3 regions of the Bacillus sp. GW821-FHT01G09 genome follow, and region 2 is predicted to be linked to each of the others. Evidence: riboswitches for the same ligand, from Rfam matches in the RefSeq annotation. Region 2 holds a riboswitch; each other region holds the start of a gene.
What was found. A riboswitch is a leader RNA that binds a small molecule or an ion and turns the genes downstream of it on or off. The one in region 2 is predicted to bind S-adenosylmethionine.
Positions count from the first base shown of each region.

Region 1: it holds a riboswitch for S-adenosylmethionine, as region 2 does, so the genes downstream of both, AC07VD_RS13525 (2-hydroxyacid dehydrogenase) here and AC07VD_RS06535 (bifunctional homocysteine S-methyltransferase/methylenetetrahydrofolate reductase) in region 2, are expected to answer to the same signal.
Region 3: it holds a riboswitch for S-adenosylmethionine, as region 2 does, so the genes downstream of both, AC07VD_RS04190 (5-methyltetrahydropteroyltriglutamate--homocysteine S-methyltransferase) here and AC07VD_RS06535 (bifunctional homocysteine S-methyltransferase/methylenetetrahydrofolate reductase) in region 2, are expected to answer to the same signal.

Region 1 is NZ_JBWKWL010000004.1:31,520-35,465, reverse strand. Features, by position in the region: gene AC07VD_RS13530 (molybdopterin oxidoreductase family protein) at 1-1,321, opposite strand, end outside; SAM riboswitch class I at 1,469-1,560, shown strand; gene AC07VD_RS13525 (2-hydroxyacid dehydrogenase) at 1,657-2,679, shown strand; gene AC07VD_RS13520 (FGGY-family carbohydrate kinase) at 2,697-3,946, shown strand, end outside.
Region 2 is NZ_JBWKWL010000002.1:226,696-230,641, reverse strand. Features, by position in the region: gene AC07VD_RS06545 (CvfB family protein) at 1-443, opposite strand, end outside; gene AC07VD_RS06540 (YajQ family cyclic di-GMP-binding protein) at 542-1,033, shown strand; SAM riboswitch class I at 1,140-1,257, shown strand; gene AC07VD_RS06535 (bifunctional homocysteine S-methyltransferase/methylenetetrahydrofolate reductase) at 1,347-3,185, shown strand; gene AC07VD_RS06530 (GNAT family N-acetyltransferase) at 3,276-3,725, shown strand; gene AC07VD_RS06525 (GNAT family N-acetyltransferase) at 3,731-3,946, shown strand, end outside.
Region 3 is NZ_JBWKWL010000001.1:833,923-837,868, reverse strand. Features, by position in the region: gene AC07VD_RS04190 (5-methyltetrahydropteroyltriglutamate--homocysteine S-methyltransferase) at 1-1,132, opposite strand, end outside; SAM riboswitch class I at 1,215-1,321, opposite strand; gene AC07VD_RS04185 (LURP-one-related/scramblase family protein) at 1,387-1,875, opposite strand; gene AC07VD_RS04180 (hypothetical protein) at 2,004-2,267, opposite strand; gene AC07VD_RS04175 (hypothetical protein) at 2,557-2,685, opposite strand; gene pepT (peptidase T) at 2,790-3,946, opposite strand, start outside.

The DNA of each region.
Region 1 (3,946 bases), on a different contig from region 2:
TGTAAAAATCAGTATTTTCAAAAGCGGATGTTGCAGGCAGTACAATGTCCGCATATGCAGCCGTTTCCGTTAAAAACAAATCATGAACCACAGTAAACAAGTCTTCCCGCAGCAAGCCCTGTCTGACTTTGTTTGCTTCGGGTGCGACGACGGCAGGGTTCGTTCCGTAAATAAATAGAGAGCGAATCGGCGGGTCTGTTTCCAAAAGCACCTTGCCAAGCTGATTCATATTAAACGACCTCGGGGTGCGCCCTTTCAATAAGTCGGGCCGCTGCAAGGCATTTGTGTTATATTCTAAAATTCCGCTGTTATGCTTAATTGCGCCGCCCCCTGTGTGCAGCCATTGGCCGGTGATCGCCGGAAGACAGGCAATCGTCCTTACAATCATCCCGCCGTTATCGTGATGCTGGGGTCCGTTTCCGATTCTGATAAAAGAAGGGGAGGTTTCCCCGTACATTTTTGCCAGTCGGTAAATATCTTCGGTACTGACACCGGTGATCGTCGATACCTTTTTAGGATCATATTGTTTCACGTGTTCACGGAGGTCTTCATAGCCAACCGTGTACTCGGACAGAAATGCTTCATCATGCATATTTTCTTTAAATAAAATGTGCATGATGCCAAGAGCAAGTGCACTGTCGGTTCCCGGCTTTATCGGAATAAACCAATCTGCGAGACGTCCTGTTTGATTTTTATGCACATCGATCACGACAATTTTGGCACCTTGTTTTCGCGCTTTTTGGGCGATCGTAATTTGGTGCATATTTGTGCTGACCGCGTTGATTCCCCAAAAAATAAATAGTTTTGTATGAACGGTTTCCTCAGGATCGATTCCCGCGCTTATGCCCATTGTATATTTATAGCCTTCAGATCCCGCTTTGCTGCAAATCGTCCGTTCAAGCTGGCTTGACCCCATGCGGTAAAAAAAGCGGCGGTCCATTCCTTCAGCTGTCAATTTCCCCATATTTCCGTAAAAGCTGTAAGGAAGTATGCTTTCAGCTCCCTCTTCATCAATCAGCTGTTTCCAGCGGGAGGTGATCGTATCGATTGCCTCTTCCCAAGAAATCGGTTCAAATATCGCTTGGCCTTTAGCACCTGTTCGTTTGAGCGGTGTAGTCAGCCGCTTTTCATCATATATGCGCTCCGTCATATTCCGGACTTTGTTGCATATGTTTCCGGCTGTGACAGGATGATCAGGGTCTCCTTGCACTTTTACGATTTTCCCGTCTTTTTTATGTATTAACAATCCGCACTGATCCGGGCAGTCCAGCGAGCAAACGGATTTGAAAATGCCGTTTTGTTGTGTGGCAAAAGATTTCATGGCCCAGTTCCTCTCTCTAGTTAGATATTTTGTAAGAATTATAACATTTCGGATCATAACGTCAATTCTGAAAAAAGAGATTGACATCAATCTGAGACTTCTTTATGATAAACGTATTCTTTATTCTGAAAATTACATACTCAACATTTTCTATCCAGAGAGGTGGAGGGACTGGCCCTATGAAACCTCGGCAACATTATTGTGCCAATTCCAGCAAGCGTCAGCTTGAAAGATAGGAAAGCAAGGTTTATACCGGCGTCTGCCTGTAACAGAGCGCGCCTATATATGAATCTCTTTCCATCTGCGGAAAGAGATTTTTTTTATGAAAAAATACGATGAAAAGGATGTTTTGCACCATGACGGTTTTGGTTACAGCACCGTACAACGAAGAAGGACGAAAAGAGCTTGAAAACTTGTTTGGCTCAGTTGCTTATCAATCTTGGAAGGAACAAGGCCGGGCATATCGGGAAGATGAACTCATTCAGCTGCTAAAAGCAACAAATGCGACAGGCTTGATTACTGAGCTTGATCAGGTAACAGACAGCGTATTTGCTTCTGTTCCCGAACTTTCATTTGTCGGTGTTTGCAGGGGAATGCCCTCCAATGTGGATGTGGCAGCTGCTTCAAAAAGAGGCATACCTGTTTTTTATACACCAGGGCGGAATGCACAAGCCGTTGCTGAAATGTTTATTGGAAATGTGATTACCTTTCTCCGCCATACCAGCGTCTCGAATCAATGGCTGAAGGATGGAAAGTGGGACAGGGATTACCTACAGGCTTATGTCAAATTTAAAGGAAATGAATTATCAGGAAAAACGGTTGGCATGATTGGGTTCGGGGCGGTTGGCCAAAGGATTGCAAAACTGCTGACTGCGTTTGACTGTAAAATAAAGTATTACGATCCATACATTCAAGACGATCATCCGCTGTATGAAAAAGTATCTCTTAAAACGGTGTTTTCAGACAGTGATATCGTTTCTGTCCATCTGCCTCGTACTGAGGAAACACTTGGACTTATTGATCGGAAGTATTTTGATCTGATGAAACAGAGTGCGATTTTCGTCAATACTTCAAGAGCAGTTGTTGTAAACCGTGAAGATCTTTTATCTGTATTAAAAGAACATAAAATCAGAGGTGCGATATTAGACGTTTTTTATCATGAACCTCCAGAGGAATCAGATTATGAATTGATTTCATTGCCTAATGTTCTGGCAACACCGCATCTCGCTGGAGCAACATTTGAAGTGGAGGATCATCACGTGACGATACTGAATAAAGCCCTCAAAAAGTGGAAGGGTGAAAAAACTCTTAATATTCCGACAATATATAACAAGGACGAACTGAAAACAGGGGTATAAGAAAGGAGGCTAAGAGAATGAAAAAACAAAAAGGCTATCTCGTTTTTGATATTGGCACAGGCAATGCGAGGGTAGCGGTCGTGAGTGTAACTGGCAGTGTTCTAACAGTTGAACGGGAGGACATCGAGTATTCCACAGAGACGCTTTACCCGGACAGCCGTTATTTTTCTCCTCAGGTGCTGTGGAAGCAGGTGATGAATTTGGCAAAACGTGCGCTATCCCGTTCGTGTGATATTGACATCATTGGTTTGACATCGACGAGCCAAAGACAGGGGATTGTTTTGATTGATCAAAACGGCAATCCTTTTCTCGGGCTGCCGAACATCGATAATCGCGGCCGAGAGTGGGAGGCGGGCATTCCCGATCGGGAAGAGATATACAGCCGCACAGGCCGCCTGCCAACTGCACTTTTTTCTGCGCTCAAGCTTTATGGATTAAAACAGCGCCAGCCCTCTTTATGGGAAAAGACTGCAAGCTTTACAAGCATCAGTGATTGGGTGACGTACCAACTGAGCGGAATATTAACATATGAACCATCACAGGCAACAGAAACTCTGCTATTTGATGTGAAGCAAAACACTTGGTCAGAAGAGATGTGCGACATTTTCGGCTTTTCTCCATCTATCCTTCCGCCTCTTGTAAGAGCGGGAACAGCAATTGGAACGATAGCAAATGAATATGCATCCGAATTAGGCCTTTCAATAAATGCTAAGGTTATAGCAGGGGGCGGGGATACACAGCTGGCTGTCAAAAGCACCGGAGCTGGACTTGAGGACATTGTCATTGTATCAGGGACAACAACGCCAATAACCAAAATTACTGCGGATCATGGCGACACAAAACATAAAGCCTGGCTGAACTGTCATACAGATCAAGGGCATTGGCTTGTGGAAACGAATCCGGGAATTACCGGCTTGAATTATCAAAAATTAAAACAGATTTTTTATCCGAATGAAACGTACGAAGTAATGGAGGAGGAGATTTCTGCACTTGCAAAAGAAGACCATGCATGTGTAGCGGCTCTCGGCTCTTATTTATCGGCTGAAAAGAATGCATTAACGAGAGGCGGTTTTCTTTTTGATGCCCCGCTGTCAGCACATTTAAAGAGGGCACATTTTGTACGTGCAGCGCTAGAAGAAATCGCATTTTCAATCAAATGGAACTTTGACATTTTAACAGAGGTTACTCCGTTTGAACGTGACTATGTTTGGGTGTGCGGAGGGGGATTCCAAAGCAAAGCGCTCACTCAATATATCGCGGATCTTCT
Region 2 (3,946 bases):
GGTTTCGCAAACATGCGCCCCCGGTTCGTCACCTTCAGCATACAGTAAAGTTTGTCCCCTTTTTGCGGCCAGACATCTTCGTACGGCGGCAAATGCTCAGTTGCGACTAGTGCGTCCTTCGATAAACCGACATCAACGAATACGCCCATATCTTCCACTTTATCCACCACTTCAACCCAGCCATATTCATCCGCGCTGATGACCGGAATTTTCATCGTGGCCGCAAGCCTTTCCTGCTGGTCGACGTATATAAAGACTTCTACTTCGTCTCTGTCCTCGATATCCTCAGTCATTTCACTGTTATGTAAGAGAATCGTATCTTCCCCATCGGTTAAAAAGTAACCGAAGTCGGTTTGGTGATCTATACTCAAGGTTAATTGCTGCCCTGGTCTCATGCTATCGTCCTTCCTGTTCCGCTTAATCTCTGCGGATTTTGTTAACATTTTTTCCAATCATCACAAATTGATTCTTTGTTCTGTTGGAAGTTTCTCTTTATTCTACTATAATCAACACATAAGTTAAATGTTATGGAGGTTTTCATATGGCAAAAGAAAGTTCATTTGATATTGTATCCAAGGTGGAATTGCCTGAAGTGCAAAACGCAATCCAAATCGCACTGAAAGAAATCAGTACCCGATATGACTTTAAAGGCAGCAAAAGCGACATTTCTTTAGATAAAGAGGAGCTGGTCCTCGTTTCCGATGACGAATTCAAATTAAGCCAGCTGAAAGATGTGCTGGTCAGCAAATTGATTAAACGAAACGTTCCGACAAAAAACATTGATTACGGCAAGGTTGAAAACGCGTCAGGCGGAACGGTACGCCAGCGTGCAAAGCTTGTTCAAGGCATCGACAAGGACAACGCAAAAAAAATCAATACAATCATCAAAAACTCCGGACTGAAAGTAAAGTCTCAGGTGCAGGATGATCAAGTGCGTGTCACCGGAAAAAACAAAGATGACCTGCAGCAGATTATCTCAGCTGTGCGGGGAGCAGATTTACCAGTTGACGTTCAATTTATAAATTTCAGATAAATTTTCTGATTCCTATTGATTATTGTCTTTATTTTCGGTAAATTTGGAGAAAGGGAAAAACGCCAGGTATCTTTTGGCACTTCCTGACACGAAAATTTCATATCCGTTCTTATCAAGAGAAGCAGAGGGACTGGCCCGACGAAGCTTCAGCAACCGGTGTAATGGCGATCAGCCATGACCAAGGTGCTAAATCCAGCAAGCTCGAACAGCTTGGAAGATAAGAAGAGACAAAATCACTGACAAAGTCTTCTTCTTAAGAGGACTTTTTTTATTTCTCTTTTTTCCTTGCTGATGTGAATAAAGGAGGCAGACAATGGGACTTTTAGAAGATTTGCAAAGACAGGTGTTAATCGGTGACGGCGCCATGGGGACGCTCCTCTACTCCTATGGCATTGACAGGTGTTTTGAGGAGCTCAATATTTCAAAGCCGGAGGAAATTCAGCGCATACATAAAGCGTACGTTGAAGCGGGAGCCAACATTATTCAAACGAATACGTACGGGGCCAACTATATTAAATTATCCAGACACGGGCTTGAGGATGACATCAAAAAAATGAATCAGGAGGCCGTAAAGATCGCGCGGGCTTCAGCAGGCGATGCATACGTGCTTGGAACGATGGGCGGCATACGCACATTTAATAAAAACGCGTACAGTCTTGACGAAATTAAGCGCAGCTTCCGCGAGCAGCTGTACCTGCTGCTGCATGAAGAGCCGGATGGCTTGCTGTTAGAAACGTATTATGATTTGGAAGAAGCCCGTGAAGTGCTGAAAATCGCGCGCAAAGAGACTGATCTTCCGATTATGCTCAATGTCTCCATGCACGAGCAAGGCGTATTGCAGGACGGAACGCCGCTTTCTGACGCATTGCGCTCGATTGCGGATCTCGGAGCTGATATTGTCGGCATTAACTGCCGCCTCGGCCCTTATCACATGATTGAAGCGCTCAGCGAAGTGCCGATTTTTGATGACGTATTCTTATCCGTTTATCCGAACAGCAGCCTTCCTTCGCTTGAAGAGGGACGGCTCGTCTATGAAACAGACGACACGTATTTCCAAAACAGCGCGTCAGAATTCCGTAAGCAAGGTGCGCGGATTATCGGCGGCTGCTGCGGCACAACGCCGAATCACATCAGGGCGATGGCGGAAGCGGTTGGCGGGCTGGCTCCGATTACGGAAAAAGAAGTCAAAACCCGGGCAAAAGAATTCATTTCTGTTCATCACGAGCGAACCGAGCCCGGTCTGGATGAGATCGCAGCGAAAAAACGCTCTATTATCGTAGAACTGGACCCGCCGAAAAAACTAAGCTTTGACAAATTTCTATCGGCGGCTGCTGAATTAAAAGAAGCGGGAATCGATGCCCTGACACTCGCCGACAATTCTCTGGCGACCCCGCGGATCAGCAATGTTGCCTGCGGCGCCCTTGTCAAGCAGCAGCTCGATATGCGTTCCCTTGTCCATATTACGTGCCGTGACCGTAACATTATCGGCTTACAGTCACATTTAATGGGCCTTGATACGTTAGGGCTGAATGACGTGCTTGCGATTACAGGTGACCCTTCTAAAATCGGGGATTTTCCTGGTGCGACGTCTGTATATGATTTAACATCTTTTGATTTAATCAGGCTGATCAAACAATTCAATGAAGGTCTGTCTCTGTCTGGAAAACCGCTCGGCAAGAAAACGAATTTCTCAGTTGCCGCTGCATTTAATCCTAACGTCCGCCATCTGGATAAAGCGGTAAAACGGCTTGAGAAAAAAATAGATTGCGGCGCAGATTATTTTGTTTCTCAGCCTGTCTATTCCGAGCAGCAGCTTGTCGATATCCATAACGAAACAAAACATCTGAAGACACCGATCTATATCGGCATCATGCCGTTGACAAGCAGCCGGAATGCCGAATTCATCCATAATGAAATTCCCGGCATTAAGCTGTCTGATACGATTCGCGAAAAAATGGCCCATGCCGGTGAAGATAAAGAAAAGCAAAAGGCGGAAGGCCTTGCGATTGCCCGCTCCCTGCTGGATACGGCATGCGAGCTGTTTAACGGCATCTACTTGATAACGCCTTTCCTCAGATCTGACTTAACCGCTGAGCTTACTTCATATATTCAGCAAAAAGATGAGCAGCGCCAAAATATCTTTTTGCATTAATCCCTTAAAAGACTGTCTGATCCAATCGGGCGGTCTTTTTCAACGGGATTCGTGTTACGATATAGAAAAACAGTCATGAGGAGGAACATTATGCTCGAAGTCAAAACCATTTCCGCGGAAGATACATATGAAATCCGGCACCGTATTCTGCGTCCCCATCAATCCATTGAACAATGCAAATATGAAGAGGATCATGCAAAAGGCTCCTTTCATCTCGGCGCGTTTTTTGAAGGAAAGCTGATCAGCATCGCTTCTTTTTCCCCGCAAAATCAGCCATTAATAACAGAATCCCCAGCATATCGGCTGAGAGGCATGGCAACGCTTGAAGGATATCGCGATCAAAAAGGCGGGAGCACGCTGATCAAACACGCGGAAGAGAAACTGGCGGAGAACGGCGTTCAGGCAGTCTGGTGCAATGCCAGAAGCCATGTGAAAGGCTACTATTCAAAGCTTGGCTGGGAAGAACTCGGCGAACCGTTTGAGATTCCCGGCATAGGCACACATATCATCATGTATAAAAAACTCGAAACAAGCAGGTGATCTGTATGAGGGTAATCGATGAGCTGATTAAGCTTCATGAAGAACATACCCCTAGTCTATTGCGGCTTTGCAGGCAAGCCGGGTGGCCGGATTACGGCGAACAAGAGCTGGCACTGCTTGTCCAGCAAGGACGCTTTTTCGGCTATCAAAATGTCAGCGGTGATATTATTTCCTGCATCGGCTTGTTTTTGTTTGGCCGTCTTGCTTCTATCGGCCTCGTT
Region 3 (3,946 bases), on a different contig from region 2:
ATCTCCACACATCGTTGGCAATGTCGATGACATGGCGAAGCTTTGCCCATTGCTGCTCCTCTGTCAGAAGGTTGCCTTCTTCTGTAGAGGCGAAACCGCACTGCGGGCTCAGGCATAGCTGGTCCAAGCTGACAAAACGCGCGGCTTCATTGATACGGCGTTTCACATCCTCAGGATTTTCAAGCTCGCCGTATTTCGATGTGATCAAGCCGAGCACAATTTGCAGATCCTTGCGCTTCACAAAACGGAGCGGATCAAAGTTTCCGGAGCGGTCATCATCGTATTCCAAGAACAGGCCGTCAAGGTTTAAGCCGTCCAAAATCGTTTCCGCTACAGCGTCGTACCCTCCTGATGCCGCCCAGGTTGAGCGGAAGTTGCCGCGGCAAATGTGCATTGTGATCGTTAAATCGCCAGGCCGGTCTGCCACTGCATCGTTAATCGTTTTGGCAAACAAGGCAGGCAATGTTTCTGGATCGCCGCCGAGCGCCCGGACAACCTCTCTGCCTTTTTCCTCAAAGAAGAGAGACCATGACGTATCATCGAGCTGGAGATAACGGCAGCCAGCATCATAGAAGGCTTTGATTGCTTTTTTGTACGCTTGGGCCAGATCATGAAAATATTCCTCTTGATCGTCATAAATCCCTTTATCCGCTTTTTCGCCAAAAAACAGCATATTTGGGCTGGGAATGGTCAATTTTGGCGTCGCGTTACCGGCAATCTCATGTAAAAATTGATAATCAGCAAGCGCTGGGTGGCTCGTAAAATCGAGTTTTCCCGTCACTTTGATGCTGCGCGCTTTCGTTTTTGTGTTATGGAACTGAATCCCCTTAGCCGGGATGAACGGTTCCACACCGTCAAGCCCTTCCAGGAAGTCATAATGCCACCAAGAACGCCGGAATTCCCCGTCTGTTACCACATCGAGACCGATTTCTTTTTGTTTTTCCACGATGCGGATGATCTCTTGATTTTCGATATCACGAAGCTGTTCTGCTGTCATCTCACCAGCCGCTTTTTTTTGCCGGGCTTGCTTTACCGGAACGGAACGAAGCAAACTGCCGACATGATCGGCGCGGAAAGGTGCTTTGCGTTGTTTTTCTGTTTTTTGTCCTGCAACATTCGTTTGTTGAGCCATGTTATTCGCCTCTTTTCTGAAATATTGAGCATGTAAAAAGCTCTTCCTTTGTGTAAGGAAGAGCTTGAACGATCAAATCTCCGCCTCATCTGCAAGAACGCAATGTTCTTAAGGATTTAGCACCATTCTGTTTGAAACAGCGGTTGCCGGGTATCATAGGGCCAGTCCCTCCACCTCTCTTGATAAGGTATAACTTCATATTCAGATTTCAATTATCTTAATATTATTACTTTTGGATCAATTGTCAATGCTTTTTAGAGAATACTTTCATCTTCATCGTTATATAAAACCATATCAAGCACGATAGCGATGGCAGTGCAAATCAGAACATCTTCCTCGTTTGCAATCTCCAAGTGATAGGAATCACCCCAGCTTAGCCACTTTTTGCTCACTGACATCCGGACATTTTCCCCGTCCGTCAGCTGGAATTCATCCCTCCATAAATCACCATCGATTTCCCAGTTAAGCCCGGAAATCACAAATTTCGGTTTGAAAAACGTTACTTTCTTCGTTACCTCACAAACTGTTTTCCCGCCAATTGAAATCTCATAGCGCGGCAATAAAGACATTAGTTTTTGTTCTATGGAAACGAGCGTTTTCCCAGATGAGTCTGTCATTTGTAATGAGTCTCCTAACGAGAAAAAACGCCCCTCCACCTTGAATGTTTCTTGTTCATCCCGGTCATAAATGTGAAATGCATCTTTAAATGAGAACATTTTTTGTTTCATAAATAACTCGATCATTGCTGAAGTCTCCTTTGGGTTTGCCTTGTATGAAATTACGGATAGGTGGCGAAAAGGTTTCAGGCTCTAAATCAAAACAATTTTAAAAGGCTGCGTGATTCAGCAGCCTTTTCGTTTGAAATATAGAATTAGGAAAGATGCATCCGGCGTTTTTGGCGGATGGCGTCAAGGTCGATTAGGTTGTTGTGATGAGGTGCGGCTGCTGGCAGAGGGCTTGTCTTTTGCGGTTTGCGGCGATTGTCCTTGCTGAAAGAAAAAAGAAGATAGCCGCATAATGCGATGATAATAAATAGGATCATATTACATACCTCCCAAAAAAAGTTTTGGTACTCTCTATTGTACGGATAAAATGCCAAAAAGTATTCAAAAAATTCTAAATCAATAAATAACAAGAAACTGTCCCTCTAAAACAGTATAACCTTATGACCTGAAAATAGTCTTGAATCACGCTGTTTGCTCTTGTTGATGATTGGTTCTATAGTTACTATCGACGATAAAATAAATTCCTTTATATAACTTTTAACCTAAGTTTCCGTAATTCAAATTACCTGTTTTTAGGTGCTGTTTTCTTGCTTGTTTGGTTTATACCCTATTTTGCGGAATTGAACACAAAAAACCCAAATTTCGGAGCATTTGGGCGGTACGGGTGAATACGGATTGTATCTTGGGGATTTGAATGTTTTATTTGAAGAAGCGTTTGAACATTTTTCTGATTTTTTGAAATGGGCTGGATTTCTTTTGCATGTTAAGCGGCCTGGAAATGATCCATTTTTTCAAGAGACTCTTTGCAGCGATTGCATGTTTTGTCATTGTTTTTCCTCCTCATTTGTTGATACTTGTTTTACGGAGGACGCGTTTAAAATGTTTCATTTTCACACAAAAAAGCCAGTCCTTTTTTGGACTGGCTTTTGGCATTAGGCTTGCGCTTCAAACTGCTTTGCAATCTCAACGATGACATTTACGGCTTTGACCATATTATCAACTGAGATGTATTCAAATTTGCCGTGGAAGTTTTCCCCGCCTGTAAAGATGTTTGGCGTCGGAAGCCCCATGTAGGACAGCTGCGATCCGTCGGTGCCGCCGCGGATGGGGGAAATCTTCGGTTCGATGCCGAGGTTTTCCATCGCTTGCTTGGCAATGTTGACGATTTCGATGACAGGTTCAATTTTCTCTCTCATGTTGTAGTATTGGTCGTTCATATCCAGCAGAATCCGGTCTTGCCCGTATTCGTTTTGAAGTTCTTCAACGGCACGCTTCATTGTTTCTTTTCTGTTTTGGAAATTCTCTTTGTCAAAGTCTCTAATAATGTAGTGGAGCTTTGTTTCCTCTACGTCTCCTTGAATCGACAGCAGGTGATAGAAGCCTTCATAGCCTTCCGTATATTCAGGCGCTTCGTCTGCCGGCAGCAGGCTGTTCAGCTTCATCGCGATTTTCGCAGAGTTGATCATTTTCCCTTTAGCTGTTCCGGGATGTACGTTGTTGCCTTTAATCGTAATTTTTGCGGCAGCGGCATTGAAGCTTTCGTATTCAAGCTCGCCGAGCGGCCCGCCGTCAACCGTGTAGGCAAAGGATGCATTGAACCGTTTCACATCAAATTTGTGCGGCCCTCTTCCGATTTCTTCATCAGGCGTAAAGGCGACTCTGATTGTGCCGTGCTTGATTTCAGGGTGTTTGATGAGGTAATCCATGGCTGTCATGATTTCAGCGATACCGGCCTTATTGTCTGCGCCGAGAAGGGTGGTGCCGTCTGTGGTGATGAGTGTATGGCCCTTATAGCCGGACAGCTCAGGGAATTGATCAGGTGACAGGGTGACCTGCAGCTGCTTGTTGAGAACGATGTCTTTTCCATCATAGCTTTCGATGATTTGCGGATTCACGTTTTTGCCGGTAAAGTCTGTAGCGGTGTCGACGTGAGCGAGAAAGCCGATTGTCGGCACGTCTTTTTCAGTATTGGAGGGAAGAGTTGCCATGACATAGCCGTTTTCATCAATGGCTGCATCCTGCATGCCGATGGACTTCAATTCATCAACGAGCATGTTTCCTAATGTCAATTGGCCGGGTGTGGAAGGAC